Regions from separate parts of the Ruminiclostridium herbifermentans genome, predicted to be linked through region 2. Evidence: predicted binding sites of a transcription regulator. Region 2 holds the regulator's gene; the other holds the start of a gene.
What was found. The regulator LexA, encoded in region 2, represses DNA repair genes until DNA is damaged. The targets are predictions, from matches to a motif close to CNAACANNTGTTNG.
Positions count from the first base shown of each region.

Region 1: the regulator LexA is predicted to act here: its motif matches at 2,056-2,069, upstream of dinB (DNA polymerase IV).

Region 1 covers NZ_CP061336.1:2,662,536-2,669,708, reverse strand. The annotation lists gene EHE19_RS10995 (SOS response-associated peptidase) at 1-63, opposite strand, end outside; gene EHE19_RS10990 (hypothetical protein) at 192-425, opposite strand; gene dinB (DNA polymerase IV) at 766-2,007, opposite strand; gene EHE19_RS10980 (DUF2971 domain-containing protein) at 2,466-3,029, shown strand; gene EHE19_RS10975 (RNA-directed DNA polymerase) at 3,073-4,575, shown strand; gene EHE19_RS19585 (GNAT family protein) at 4,931-5,170, shown strand; gene EHE19_RS19580 (GNAT family N-acetyltransferase) at 5,154-5,363, shown strand; gene EHE19_RS10965 (hypothetical protein) at 5,449-5,742, shown strand; gene EHE19_RS10960 (hypothetical protein) at 5,797-6,957, shown strand.
Region 2 covers NZ_CP061336.1:2,450,232-2,457,404, forward strand. The annotation lists gene EHE19_RS10045 (proton-conducting transporter transmembrane domain-containing protein) at 1-1,025, opposite strand, end outside; gene yneA (cell division suppressor protein YneA) at 1,397-1,696, opposite strand; gene lexA (transcriptional repressor LexA) at 2,049-2,702, shown strand; gene hfq (RNA chaperone Hfq) at 2,880-3,122, opposite strand; gene miaA (tRNA (adenosine(37)-N6)-dimethylallyltransferase MiaA) at 3,768-4,697, opposite strand; gene mutL (DNA mismatch repair endonuclease MutL) at 4,898-7,173, opposite strand, start outside.

The sequences.
Region 1 (7,173 bases), 210 kb from region 2:
ATTGATAATCTCTCGTAACTCTGCATTTTCTTCTTCTGTGAAAATTGCATAGCGTCCGCACATTGGGTGTTCCTCCGCATCAAATAAAGCTAAAAAGCCAGATAGTCTTGGTAGACCTTTACTATATCAGAATATCATATCAATTTATAAAGTCAATGGAGGTCTATTGGTTATCCATAAAGCAACAGGCTCTATTTACCCTCCATAAACCAGCGACCGTCTTCGAAAAAAAGAAAAATATCTTTTCCCATAACTCTGCATTTATAACGAATACCATGACCGCCTACCTTAAGGCTTGCAGATGGCTTGTGTTCATAAACTTTGTCAATATCGTATTGTCTGCCATCATCCCAAATAAAGGACTTGGGAGTAAGCTCTCCATCTGATGAAAAAACAGCATTTACTTGAACATAAACCTTTCGCATAATTATATTCTAGCCTGAATTTGAGAATTAAATTCATCAAAATACAGACGTAGAACTTAGCCCTCCTTCTATTTGAAATATAAAATGTTATAATACAAACTTTTTTATCAAGTATGAAACCACAAAAAGTTGGCGTATCTATAACGATAGCTTCACTATTTTGTGTCGGCATAGAGATTAGCACTAAACTAAAACTATCGGGGAATATAGTATTATTTTTTCAAATATAATAAATAGATTTTAATAATGAAACTTAATCCTGCTATATACTTCAGCTTCAATATAGAATCCGAGGATAATAGGGATTAATTGCATATTTTACGAAGCAAACCCAATCTGCCTACCTAAAAAATGAAACCGGATGTATAATATTGTCTTCAACAGGATTGGCATTAAGTGCTTTATCCTTAAGAAAAAGCGCTCTTTGAATAGCATAGTGCCCAAAGCGTTTTCTTAACTCATCAATACTCTGTTCCAGCGCTTCTTGCTTACACCTTCTGTTTTGGTCTTCAAAAAGGCAAAGCTGAGTATAGGTGTCAGCCGTAACAAGGTCTGTAGTCCTTATGCCCAGTGAGCGTATGGGTTTGTGCCAACTCCAGTTTTTCTTGAATATATCAAAAGCCTTATTAGCTATTTCACCGGAAATACAGCTGGGGTTTTGAAGCTTTGCTTGCCTTTCCATACAACCCAGTTCATTGTCTCTTATATACACCTGTACGGTTTTTCCCATAAAATTGTGCTTTCGCAAACGCTCTGCAACACTTTCTGCCAAAACATAAAAAGTGAACTTCACATCATCATTGTTAACTAAATCTCTTGCTGTAGTCATGCTATTTCCAATGCCTTTAATTGTATTTTGAAAATCAACCGCTGTAACCTCTGATTCATCCATGCCATTTGAAAATGCCCAGAGGGTATCACCCCATTTGCCCAACAGACTTCTCAAAAATGTGGGGGACACGGCAGCGAGGTCACCAATTGTCATAATACCAATATTGTTCAGCTTTTTCTTAGTAGAACGCCCAACATATAAAAGCTCACCTACAGGAAGCTTCCAAACTATTTCTTTGTAATTTTCTTTTGAAATTACAGTAACAGCATCAGGCTTTTTTAAATCGCTGCCCAATTTGGCAAAAATTTTATTGAAGCTTACACCAATAGAAGCTGTAATTCCAAGTTCCTCCTTAATAGCTTCCCTGATTTCGTTTGCAATTTTCTCACCTGAGCCGTATAGCTTGGTGCTTTCAGAAACATCTATCCAACATTCGTCAATTCCAAAAGCCTCTATATTGTTGGTATACCTAGAGTAAATATCACGGGCTTCTTTGGAGAATCGCAAATACAAAGAGTAGTTGGGATTTATAACTACCAAATTGGGGCATTTCTGCTTGGCCTGCCAAATAGCTTCACCAGTGATAATATTATATTTTTTTGCAATATAATTCTTTGCAAGTACTATTCCATGCCGTAAATCCTGACTCCCGCAAACAGCTACCGGACAATCTCTAATTGACGGATTGTATAAACATTCAACTGAGGCATAAAAGTTATTGAGATCACAATGCAATATAGTCCTTTCCACAAAATCACCTCTACACAGAACGTGTGTTCGTAATATAATTATACAACTCGAACATGTGTTCTGTAAAGAGGAATAAAATGGGAGAATGTGGGGGGAGAAATGCTATTAGGAGGCACTTAGATAAAAAATGAAACATGGTGTATTAATAAGTTCTACATATTCTTGAGGATAAATAATCAAATTATGTATATTTATTGGGAATAAATGGGGGTTAAAGTGGGTTGGTGATTGTATTTAAAGTATAATATTTAAAAATTATAGAAGATAATTACAAAGTATGAGGATTATGGTAAAATATAGTAAGAATATAAGATTAGCAATTAATATGGAGTTTCAATAAATGGAGGTAAGGCATGGGAATTAATATGGTGGACTAGTGTAATAGAATTGCTGACCGTTCAGACTTAACAGGACGATTAACACATTTAACTAAACCAACAGGAATAGATATCACTGATATGACCTTTAATGAAATAAATATATTGGCAGTAGACAATTTAATTAAGATACTAAAAGAAAAAGTTATTTTAGGGAGTACAACACAAACTGGATATGTAATAGGGGATAAGAGTGCTGTATGTTTTCAAGATGTTCCTTTATATGCTCTAATACAAAATGTAGAGCATGAGCGTAAAAGAAGAGAACGTAATTCAAGAGAAAAACTACGTTACTGTGGAGTTGGACTTTCTTTTATTAAACCATATATGTATGCAACATATGGAGCAAGGCCTGTTATTTATGAACAGACTGACATAGCTAAAGCTTTACTTCAAAAAGAAGAATGGTGGAGAATAGTTAAATTGGATTTTAAAAAATTAGAAAATGAAGATTTTGATATTGTAGACTGGTCACATGAACGTGAATGGAGAGTACCTGGGGACATGAAATTTGAGTATGATAATGATTATGTTCATATAATTTTATACAACCCAAATTGTTTTGTATACTTTTTAGAAAAATGTCATTCTGAAATTGTTAAAAGAGTATCTGGGATTACAACATTAACAAGCATTTTAATGTAGTAATAAGTTACAAATTAGTTATACAAGGAGATTAAAAGTATAGATGCTTAGAGATTATAACAAAATAGAAAAAGAAATAGCAGAAACAGGTTTTTTTTCTGAATATTTGCCTCCATGTTTTAAATTAGATCAAAAAGTATTTATGAGAGTTCCTCCTGAGAACTGTGATTTAATTCAACCATATTGTTTTACGATGAGTAGATATAACAACAATGATGCTAGGCGTAATATTTTTATTCCTGAAATCGGAGCGTATACTGTCGTTCGAAATTATATCAGGCAAGAAAATATTATAAAAGAACTAATTGAGTTTACTGAAAACAACGAAGCATCGTTTTCTCCTATTTTAGGTGAAAATGATAGCATTATGAGACATGAACAAGCATATAGTGGAACAACGACTCAAATAATGGATTTTGCTCAATTGGAGGAAATTTCTTCTAATTATATTGAAAATATTGCCAAAAAAATAATTAAGGCAACAGGGGCTAAAAAAGTATTAAAGTTAGACATATCAAATTGCTTTTCTAGCTTCTATATGCATATGATACCAGCAATTTTGTTAGGTGTTGAAGAAACTGAACGCAACTATAATAAATTTATAAGGAATCCTGATGATCAGACAATTAGTAATGTTTATAGAAAATATCGTAAACTAGATGAAGTCCTTAGACGACAAAATTTAAATAGAACTAACGGATTGTTACCTGGCCCATTAATATCAAAAATTATAGCGGAAGGAATTCTAACTCGTATTGATAAGGAATTGAATTTTGAGGGTATTAAATTTTCTCGATATGTTGATGATTATGAAATTTATCTTTTTAATGATGATGAAAAATCCATAATAAGCATTTTTACAAGAGTGCTTAAAAAGTATGGATTTTCTCTTAATTATGAAAAGACGGAGATAGACGATTTTCCTTATTATGTAGTAGAGAATTTAGAAAAGATTTTTAAGGGACTCATTAAAGAATCTCTGGATAATTCAGAATTAATGAAGTTATTTAATACATATTTATTATTGGAGAAAAATGGAACTAAAGGAGCGATAAGATATTTGCTAAAAACATTAGAACAAAATCCGATACAAGCAACTAACATATCCCTATATAAAGCTTATTTATTAACAATTATTGAAAATAATGATCGCTCTTTAACAAAGGCATGTTCATTGTTTATTAAAAACAAAGAAAACCTAACATTAGATGTAAAAGATGTTGTCCTTATAAAGGATATGATAACCAAACATATTAGGTATGAGCATGATTTGGAAGTACTATGGCTGTTATATTTGTTGGTCGAAACAGGCAATAATATTGAACAATTACTAGTGGAACAAATTATAGAAAGTAGAAATGAATTAGCTAAAATTATTCTTCTACGAAAAGATTTGTTGGAAAGTGAAAATATAAGCCAAGTAAGGGATAATGCATTTTCTTGGATTCTTATTTATGAACTTTATGTTTCAGGCCATATAGATGAAATGGAGTTTATATCTAAACTAAATTTAAATAAAAATTTGGAACTGTTATCAATATCTTAAAAGAAATAATGTGCATTTTTGTTATTGAAAAGTGTCATTACTATATTTTTTCATATATTGATTGAATTTTATGAACTATAAATAATACGATAACACTAAAAATATTTACAAGTCGACCATCGTGCTCAAAATCCACCAAGTCAAAGAAAACGCCTCACATTACATTTGTGAATAAACAAGAATGCATTAGGATATGATTATCCAGAAGAAAAGAAAACAGAATGTTTAATATATAGGAAAAAATACATAGGTCTATACATACTAAATAACAGATGAAGGTTAAGAGTTAAGACTTGAATAAATAATGGACAACCCCTATTACTCTAAAACTATAGATTTAAAAGGAGGAATCCCCATGCTCAAAATCCGCCCAGCAACAGAAAAGGACTCACATTACATTTGTAAAATTAACAAGAATTCCTTTGGATATGATTATCCTGAAGAAAAGACAAAGGAAAGATTAAAATATATTATAAGCAGGCAAACAGATAAAATATGGGTTGCCTGTGAAGATGATTTGGTAGTAGGCTATATACATGGGGCTGATTATGAATGTACATATTCTGAATCCCTAAAAAATGGCAATTGCGGTTGATGAGAAATACCAAGGAAGAGGCATAGGTAAGCAGCTTTTAATGACTGTGGAGCAATGGGCAAAAGATGATAATTGTGCTGGAGTACGCCTTGTGTCAAGCTTTAGCAGAGAAAAAGCCCATCAATTTTATAGTCATTGTGGATATACACATAGAAAAGACCAAAAGAATTTTGTGAAAATCTTTGATAAATGAGAATGTTACGGGGAATTATATTACGAATTTATTATACGCATAGGTGATTAATGTGGCTCAACTTGTTAAATTCTAGGTAGTGGATTTGCCCAAAATATATTTGGTAGGTAAAGAAAAAAAGTTTACTATAGAAGTACATAATAAAGGTGATAACAGTATCTCGAACTTTTGGGATAAATGTCTTGCCGATGGAACTTTTTATGTTCTTGAAAAGCAGCAGGAATATGTTTACCAGCCTGCGTATGTAGGTACCTGCATTTACATGGATATGGGGTACGGAAATTTCTCATATGTTTGTGGAATGCTTTTTAAAGAAGGAGTAACGGTACCAGAGGGATATGCTGTTTATGAAATTGGTGATGAAAAGATTGGCATGTGATGGATAAAGGGCAAAGATGCTGCTGATGTTTGCAGCAGTGCACATGAAATAACCATGCAGGCAATAAAAAACAATGGACTTTGCCCAAATCAGATGAAATGGTCAATGCAGTTATTCACTAATCCGCGTTTCACAGTACCTGATGCAAACGGAGAGGTTATTTTATACTATTATATACCGTTAGCCCAATCATTCGATGGTCTAGGAAAGAGAGTCATCTATCCTTATTTAGCAACCTATCCTGTCTTTAAACCAGTTAATGATTGCAATGTTAGCTGCGATTCACAAAAGCAAATGTATGATTTTTTATTTGAAAGCATTGAAACCATTTATTTGGATTTATCAATTATTAATATTTCTTACGAACCAGACGATTGCTATGAGTATTGGCAAACTAATAATACTAAACCTAAATTGATTTCGAAAATGCAGAAAATCAAAAAGGAGTTCTTTGCCGTCTATGAATACTTCATTAAAATGGGTCTGGCAGGCGAAGTCATGCAAAATAGTTTATTCATTAGCAAAGGCAATTTACGAATAACACAAAAAAACAAAGATAAGCTTTTTGCATTCGGACTTGTTTGTGATGAAAAAGAAGAGGGCTATTATTTTATAAATAATAAATATAAGGAAATGTTTCCTGCATGGAAATTGCACTGTTCCATATCAAAAGATAATAAAATTAGTGAACATGATGTGATGAATTTTCTGTATGGAAGCCTTATGGATAAGAAATACACGGCAGATGAGATTTTCGGCAGGGTAGGGAATCCAGCACTAATTTCTGAACTTGAACAATACTTTCTGGAGAAAGAATACACCTGCGAAAATAGCCAGTTAACAGTTAGATATGAAAAAGAATACCCAAATAAACAAAAGGCGTATATGAATATTTCATATGACTTCCGAAAGGTAAGCCCCATGATATTTGAGTTCAAAGTTCCTCATTTTAGTAAAGTACTAAAATTTTATGACCAGATGGACGCTGAATTAAAAGCTATGGTCTTTAATAGAACTAAAATATGCGATGGATGCGGTTATTGCAATCAAACCGATAAAACTGGTAAACGCCCGCGGCTCACATTACTTCTTGAACTAAATGGCAATACAAAGCCAAAATGTCCATTGTTTCCGTATTTTGTATGGAATGGTATAAACAAAGAAATGATAACTAAAGTGAAAAAGCTATTTGAATTTGCAGAAAGCGTATTATGAATTACAAAATAATCCCTTTATGGAGGAGAGCTACAAAGCAATTGTTAAAGCATGGATGGATAATAGTATATAAAAATATAATATAATAACTATTGACCTCAAAGGATGATGATAACCTTCATAATTTTGAAATAGTATTGTCGATAAAACAATAAGACTGCTGGCGATAAATAAGTTTATAAAAAGAAAAAAGTTGAAATATAGAATAAATTTCTT
Region 2 (7,173 bases):
AGTAAAAAGGAATTATCAGCAGCTCTAGAAATAAGAAACATACCAATTCCACAGAATATTAGCCCCATATTTTCAATACTCGAATAAGCCAGTAACCTTTTAATATTTATAGTAGATGCAACTGAATATGCAATTCCAAATATTGCTGAAGCAGAGCCAACTATTAACGTTATAACTCCCCACCACATTGGATTATCTGGTAATAAGTCCAAAATGACTCTTAGCAAACCATATACAGACATTTTTATCATTACACCTGACATTAATGCCGATATGTTACTAGGCGCAACAGGGTGAGCATATGGCAGCCAAATATGCATTGGTATTATTCCTGCTTTAGTTCCAAAACCTATAAGTAAAAATATAAATATTAAATTTGCATAGTTACTTGGAATTGAGGTATTGGCAATATTAGAAAAATCAAAGCTAAAACTTTTTGTAAAATATGCCATTAAACCAAAAGCTGCAGTTATAAAGGCTGTTCCTGCATATGTCATTATAATATATATTCTGCTAGCCCTTTGGACTTCTTTTTTTTCACTTTCATAATTAACCAAAAAGTATGAAACCAAGGACATAATTTCCCAAAATACTAAAAATAAAAGCAAGTTACTGCTTGATACTAAAAGAATCATGGAAATAATAAAGAGATTATATAAAAGTCCAAATATAGAAATATTTCTTTTAAAAAAGTAATGAGACATATATGTATATGAAAACAAAGAAACTATAAATGAAATAATTGCGATGACTAAAATAAAAAAAGCAGCTAAATTATCAATTTTAAAGCTAATTGTAAGAAACGGGATATTATTTGAATATTTAAATTCTAAAGGTGTGTCCTTCAAAATTAATAATTTATAAGTCATTAATATGCTTAAAAATCCACTAGCAATCATTGCACATGTATTAGATAATCTATTAGATAATTTGGGTATCGAGAACGTAAATAAAGAAGAGAGTCCACCAATTAAATATATTAACACGCATATGATAAAAAAAATAATTATATTATTTGCTGTCATGAAACGAAACCTCCAAGCAAAGCAACTAAGTTCTTTTCTAGCACAGCATATATAATACTACCCCATTCTGTAAATGTCAAATATTCAGCTACTTTAATCCTGATATAAAATTTTATATCATTACTATTCAGGCTTTAACAATACAATAAACAGAAACAATAAACTACTTAAATAGTACGGACGCAGCAATATATATCTATTGCTTGTTCACGAATTTGCAGCTGAAATAATTACGGTGAATAAACAAGTACTTCCGCCGACCATATTACCAAGGCATCCTGTCTCGGGTTAAGACTCACAGCTACTGACCTTAGCTGTGTCGGCTAATACTTGTTCTTCACATAATATTTCTAAAATTCTAAACTTAAAGTTCATTCTATACTAGTATCATCAGAAGGAATTAAAATTGCAGTATTTTCAAGTATAAGGCTTGACTCTAAATTGTTAATTTTCTTCAAATTATATATATATTCTCTAATGTTTTGGTTGCTTCCATATTTTTCAGCTATAGACCAAAGAGTATCCCCTGAATTAACTATTATAGACTGATACTGAGGTTCTTTATATCCTGAAACTGCATTTGTATAAATCAATATAAATGTAATAAGTGATAGTATAAATATAAAGCTAAAAAATCTTTTTTTGTTTTTTAAGATATATTTTTTCTTCATTTTAACCACTCCAAACATATGTTCTATACTAAATACATGATACAGAACATGTGTTCTCTTGTCAATAGTTTTAGAAATTTTTATAAGATTTTTTCGAACATTAGTTTGATTTCATAATTTATTGTGTTATACTTGTTATAAAGTTCATTATCTGCAAATATTAAAATACAACTACGCTTATTTAATTACTTAACCTTCGATTTGAAGATATTGAAATTTATCAGTGGAAATCAGGTATTACAATTGAATATTAAACATAAAATTATGTGCAGATTAATGCAGATCAATAAAGAGAAGTTTCTTTGTAAAGAATTTATTATAATTTTGCCCAAAGTGGGTGTGGGAGGTTATTATGTCAAAGAAAAGTTCAGATAAACAACAAGAAATACTTGAATACGTATCAAAATGTGTTAATGAAAATGGATATCCACCATCAGTTAGAGAAATATGCGCTGCTGTTGGTTTCAAGTCTACCTCTACTGTCCATGCATATCTTCAAAAGTTAACTGATAGCGGTGTTCTGCAAAAGAACCCAACAAAACCTAGAGCCATTAAAATTGTAGACAATTCAAATTTACAAGTAAAAGAATCTACTGAAAATTATAATAAAGGCTTTTATACTTCCCGTGAGATGGTTGATGTACCTATAGTGGGTAAAGTTGCTGCTGGTCAACCCATTTTGGCTGTTGAAAATATCACAGACACTTTTCCTCTTCCAGTTGATTTTGTTCAAAATGGTGATGCTTTCATGCTGAGAGTACAAGGCGACAGTATGATTGAAGCTGGTATATTAAATAATGATTTAGTTTTAGTTAGACAGCAATCTTCAGCAAATAATGGTGATATTGTTGTAGCATTACTTGGAGACGAAGCTACTTGTAAGACTTTTTTCAAGGAGAAAGATCATATCCGTTTGCAGCCTGAAAATAGCAGTATGGAACCCATTATTGTAAGAGATAATTTTTCTATTTTAGGTAAGGTAATTGGAGTATTTAGACGCATGTAAAAATAAAGCTGTCACAAAATTAGCATACTACTTTGATTGCTTTCTTTTGTGACAGCACTATTTTTATATTATTCAGCTCAATCTATTTCACAAATTAGTTAAATTAACTTTAATTTTATTCACTGCAATTATATTTATATACAAAAATTGAGTTTTTATCTATACATAAATTAAGACTTACTCTTTTATTTGTTCATTAAATATTAAGTTTACCATTTTCATAGGAGTTATTGTAGATATTGCATGCTTATAAACCAACTGCTGCTTCCCATCGCTATCTAAAACAACAGTAAAGTTATCAAAGCCCTTAACCATTCCTTTTAGCTGAAATCCGTTTGTTAAGTATATCGTAACAGCTATATGCTCTTTCCTGACCTGATTCAAAAAAATGTCCTGCAAGTTAATCGTACTTTTTACCAAAGTATCCACTCCTTTGTTTTATATATTAGTTTCATATAGTATCCATACTCTGTAATAATAAGCAAACTGCAATAAGCGGAAGCATGGATTAATGATTTTTTATTAATGCTTAAGCCTTTATCTATGTAGTATACATAGCGTAAGGCATGCAATCTGTTTTCAACTATTCAATGTTTCATTATTACTTCAGCAAAATAAGAAACTTAAGTTTTAAATTTTTATCGATTTTAATTTCTGTAAATTTTAATTTCGATAGATTTTATTTTTCTATCAATGCAATTGAGAAAATATCATAATCATTTTACTAGAATATTCCAGCATTTGCAATAAGAATATTGTACTAGCTAAATCCAAACACAAGTTAGAAAGCATCATAATTCTTTATTTCTTTATCTGCATACAATGCTGGTAATAATCCGGGTAATATGTATTAAAACATTCCTAGATATTAAACTCCAACTACATAGTTGGAAACTGTAGCAGAAATTGCCCTGTGAATCGAAAATATTTAACTAAGACTCCAACTATATAGTTAGGAAATAACTTAAAGTGCACAATGTACTACCCAACCATACATCTGAGTTATTATAGCATTAAACCATTGATAATTTCCTGCACCGATAGACTTTTATTTGTGAAGCTAATTCAATTTGTACAAATGTAATTTGAAACGTCTTCAATAATATTATGATTATTTCCATAATCATCTATATTAAACCATTTGATGTCTTTAATTCTTCTAAACCAAGTTAATTGTCTTTTAGCATATCTTCTCGAATCTCGTTTTATAATTTCAACTGCTTCTTCCAAACTATTTTTACCTTCTAGATAAGCTAATATCTCTTTATATCCAATTCCCTGCATAGCTGTTATTGATTCAGAAAAACCATTATCAACAAGGGCTTTAACCTCTTCAACAAGTCCATTTTTCAGCATTATATCTACTCTCTTATTTATTCTTTCATACAAATACTGCCTATCCATTGTTAAGCCAATTAGCATGAATTTATATTTTGGTGGTACTCTTTTTGACATTTCATTATGATAGGAAATAGGCTTTTGAGTCTGGTAATAAACCTCTAAAGCACGTATAACACGTTTTACATTATTGGGATGAATATTTTTTGCTGCCTCTTCATCAACCTGCTTTAGCTTATCATGTAAATACTCAGCCCCAAATTCTTCAGCTTCTTTTTTTAATTTTTCACGAAGTTCCCAATCACACTGGCTTTCACTAAAATTAATATTATCTATAAGTGAACTAATGTATAGTCCTGTACCACCAACAATAATTGGTAGTTTGCCCTTAGCTATAATTTCTTCAATATATTTTTCAGCTAGTTCTTTGAATTTCACGACATTAAATTCTTCATTAGGTAATACCTCATCAATCAAATAATGCTTAATTCCTTGCATTTCATCTGTAGTTGGCTTTGCTGTGCCAATATCCATATGTTTATATATTTGCATCGAATCTGCTGATATTATTTCTCCATTCAATTTTTTAGCAAGTTCAATTGATAAGTTAGTTTTACCAGAAGCAGTAGGTCCTACAATTACAATTACACGGTTCATAAATATGTCCATGCCCAACACTTCACACAAGAATATCAAATAAATGGTTCTTCTTTTACAGAAATGTTTTGGGCTAAGAAAACTCCTTTTCTATTTATAATTTATTCAAATATGTTTAGTAATCCCTATATTTTTATCAGAAAACAGAAACTTTGTCATGATGATTGTAAAAAATTTTATTTCATCATATAATCCTTTAATTATATAATCCTTTTAAACATTTTTTCTATTTCATATTTTGTTAAGCGTACTATTGTGGGACGGCCATGGGGGCAAGTATACCTCCTGCCTGTGTTAGCCAGTTCAGTCAATAGCTGATGAACTTCTTTATCATCAAGCTTCTTGTTTGCTTTTATTGCCGCTTTACACGCTATGGTGTGAATCATTTCGTCTGCAACTGGCGTATTAACAGGCTTAACAGACTCCTGAATTTTATCGGCTAATTCCAGAAATATCTCTTTTGGTGAATATCCCTCCATTAGATATGGTATACCCCTTAATATAATTGAATTGTTTCCAAAATCCTCAAAAACAAAACCTATTTTATTAAACAGTTCAATATTAGATTTTATTGATTCAAGTTCAAAGGCTTGAAGCTGAATTACAACAGGTTCAAGCAACAATTGAGTTGTATTTTCCTGTGTCTCAAATTTAGTTTTTAGCTTTTCAAATATTATTCTTTCATGTGCAGCATGCTGATCAACCAAAACTAGTTCATTACCATTTTGAAGTATTATGTAGGTTGAAAAAGCTTGTCCTATATATTTCATATCTGCTAACTCAAGCTGTGTTTTTTCAGAGTCAGAATCAGATAAAGTATCAGTATTATATGTTTCTTCATTATATGTTTTTTTAATATATGTTTTTTTAATGTCATCTCTGATTTCAGAATTATAATCTTTATGCTCTTTTTCTATGGAAACTAAAGAATTAGTTCTGTCATTTTCGGTTAATAAGCTTTGATTAGAATTATCTTTCGAAGTAATATCAGATATCCCATCTGTATTATTTTCAGCTTCACTTTTTAAATCCTTACATACTAATGTATCTATAGAATTGTAACTGTTTTTATCACAATTTTCTGAAATTTTATTATCATTACAGGTCATATCTTGATTAACATTGTAATTACCAGAGATATATTGCGAAGCATTAGCAATTATTTCTCTATGACCAGCGTTTTCTTTTTCGGTACTTTCAGACACATCCTTTACATTTTTTATTATATCCTTCTTTGCCAGAGGCTCTAAAGCTTTAGTAAACATCCTTATTTCATGAGATTTGTCTATAACATTATTTGAAATGTCATTTAAAGCCGCAGCTTTTTCTTTTGGCGCAGCAAACTCACTATACTGTGGCTGAATATACTTTTTTTGTTCAATTGCAGGTGTGTCTGTTGAAATTTGAGGCTTTGATTGAGTTGCTATGGTACCTGCAGTAAAATCATCAGCCTCATTCATAGTATACTTTTGTTTTATAAGCTGTTCCTGTATATATTCCTTTTTAGTATATGTAATTTTTATTTTAAACAGTTCTCTGTCCTTTGCAGGCACTGAAACAGGATTAAATAAGCTGCTTGAGTTAAGTGCCTTTGAAACTGCCATATATATTGCTCTTGATAAATAACTTTCATCTGCAAACCTTACGTCCATTTTTGCAGGATGTACATTTGCATCAACTAACCCAGGATTAAGTTCAATATTCAAAACGAAAAATGGAAATTTATTTTTCATAAGAATACTGGAATATGCTTGTTCTACCGCATATGAAACCGTTCTGCTTTTAACATATCGTTTATTTATATAAAGTGATTGATAATTTCTGTTAGCTCTAGCTGACTCAGGTTTTCCCACATAACCAGAAATTTTAAATCTTTCGTCTTGATAATCAACCTCTAAGAGTTCCTTTAAAATTTCTTTTCCGTATACGCTAAAAATTGCACTTTTTAAATCATTATTTCCTGGGGTATGAACCAAGGTTGATTTTCCGCTTGTTAATTTAAAAGCTATATTAGGATTTCCTAACGCTATTCTAGAAATAGTATCAGATATATACGTAGCTTCAGTGGAATCCTTTTTTAAAAATTTATATCTTGCTGGTGTGTTAAAAAACAAATCCTTTACAATAAAGGTTGTGCCGACAGGACATCCTGTCTGCCTTACTTCTTTAAAAACACCGCCAACAACATGAACGTACATTCCATAAGTGCTGCTTGCAGTTTTAGTTTGTAGTTCTACAGAAGAAACGGCAGCAATACTTGCTAATGCTTCTCCCCTAAAACCCATTGTAATTATAGAATCTAAATCTTCCGCCCTTTTAATTTTACTAGTAGCATGTCTCTCAAAAGCAATTTCAACATCATCCTCATCCATACCGCTGCCATTATCAGTAACCTTAATGTAGGATATTCCACCATTCTTAATATCTACTGAAATACTTGTTGCACCGGCATCAATAGAATTCTCAACTAACTCTT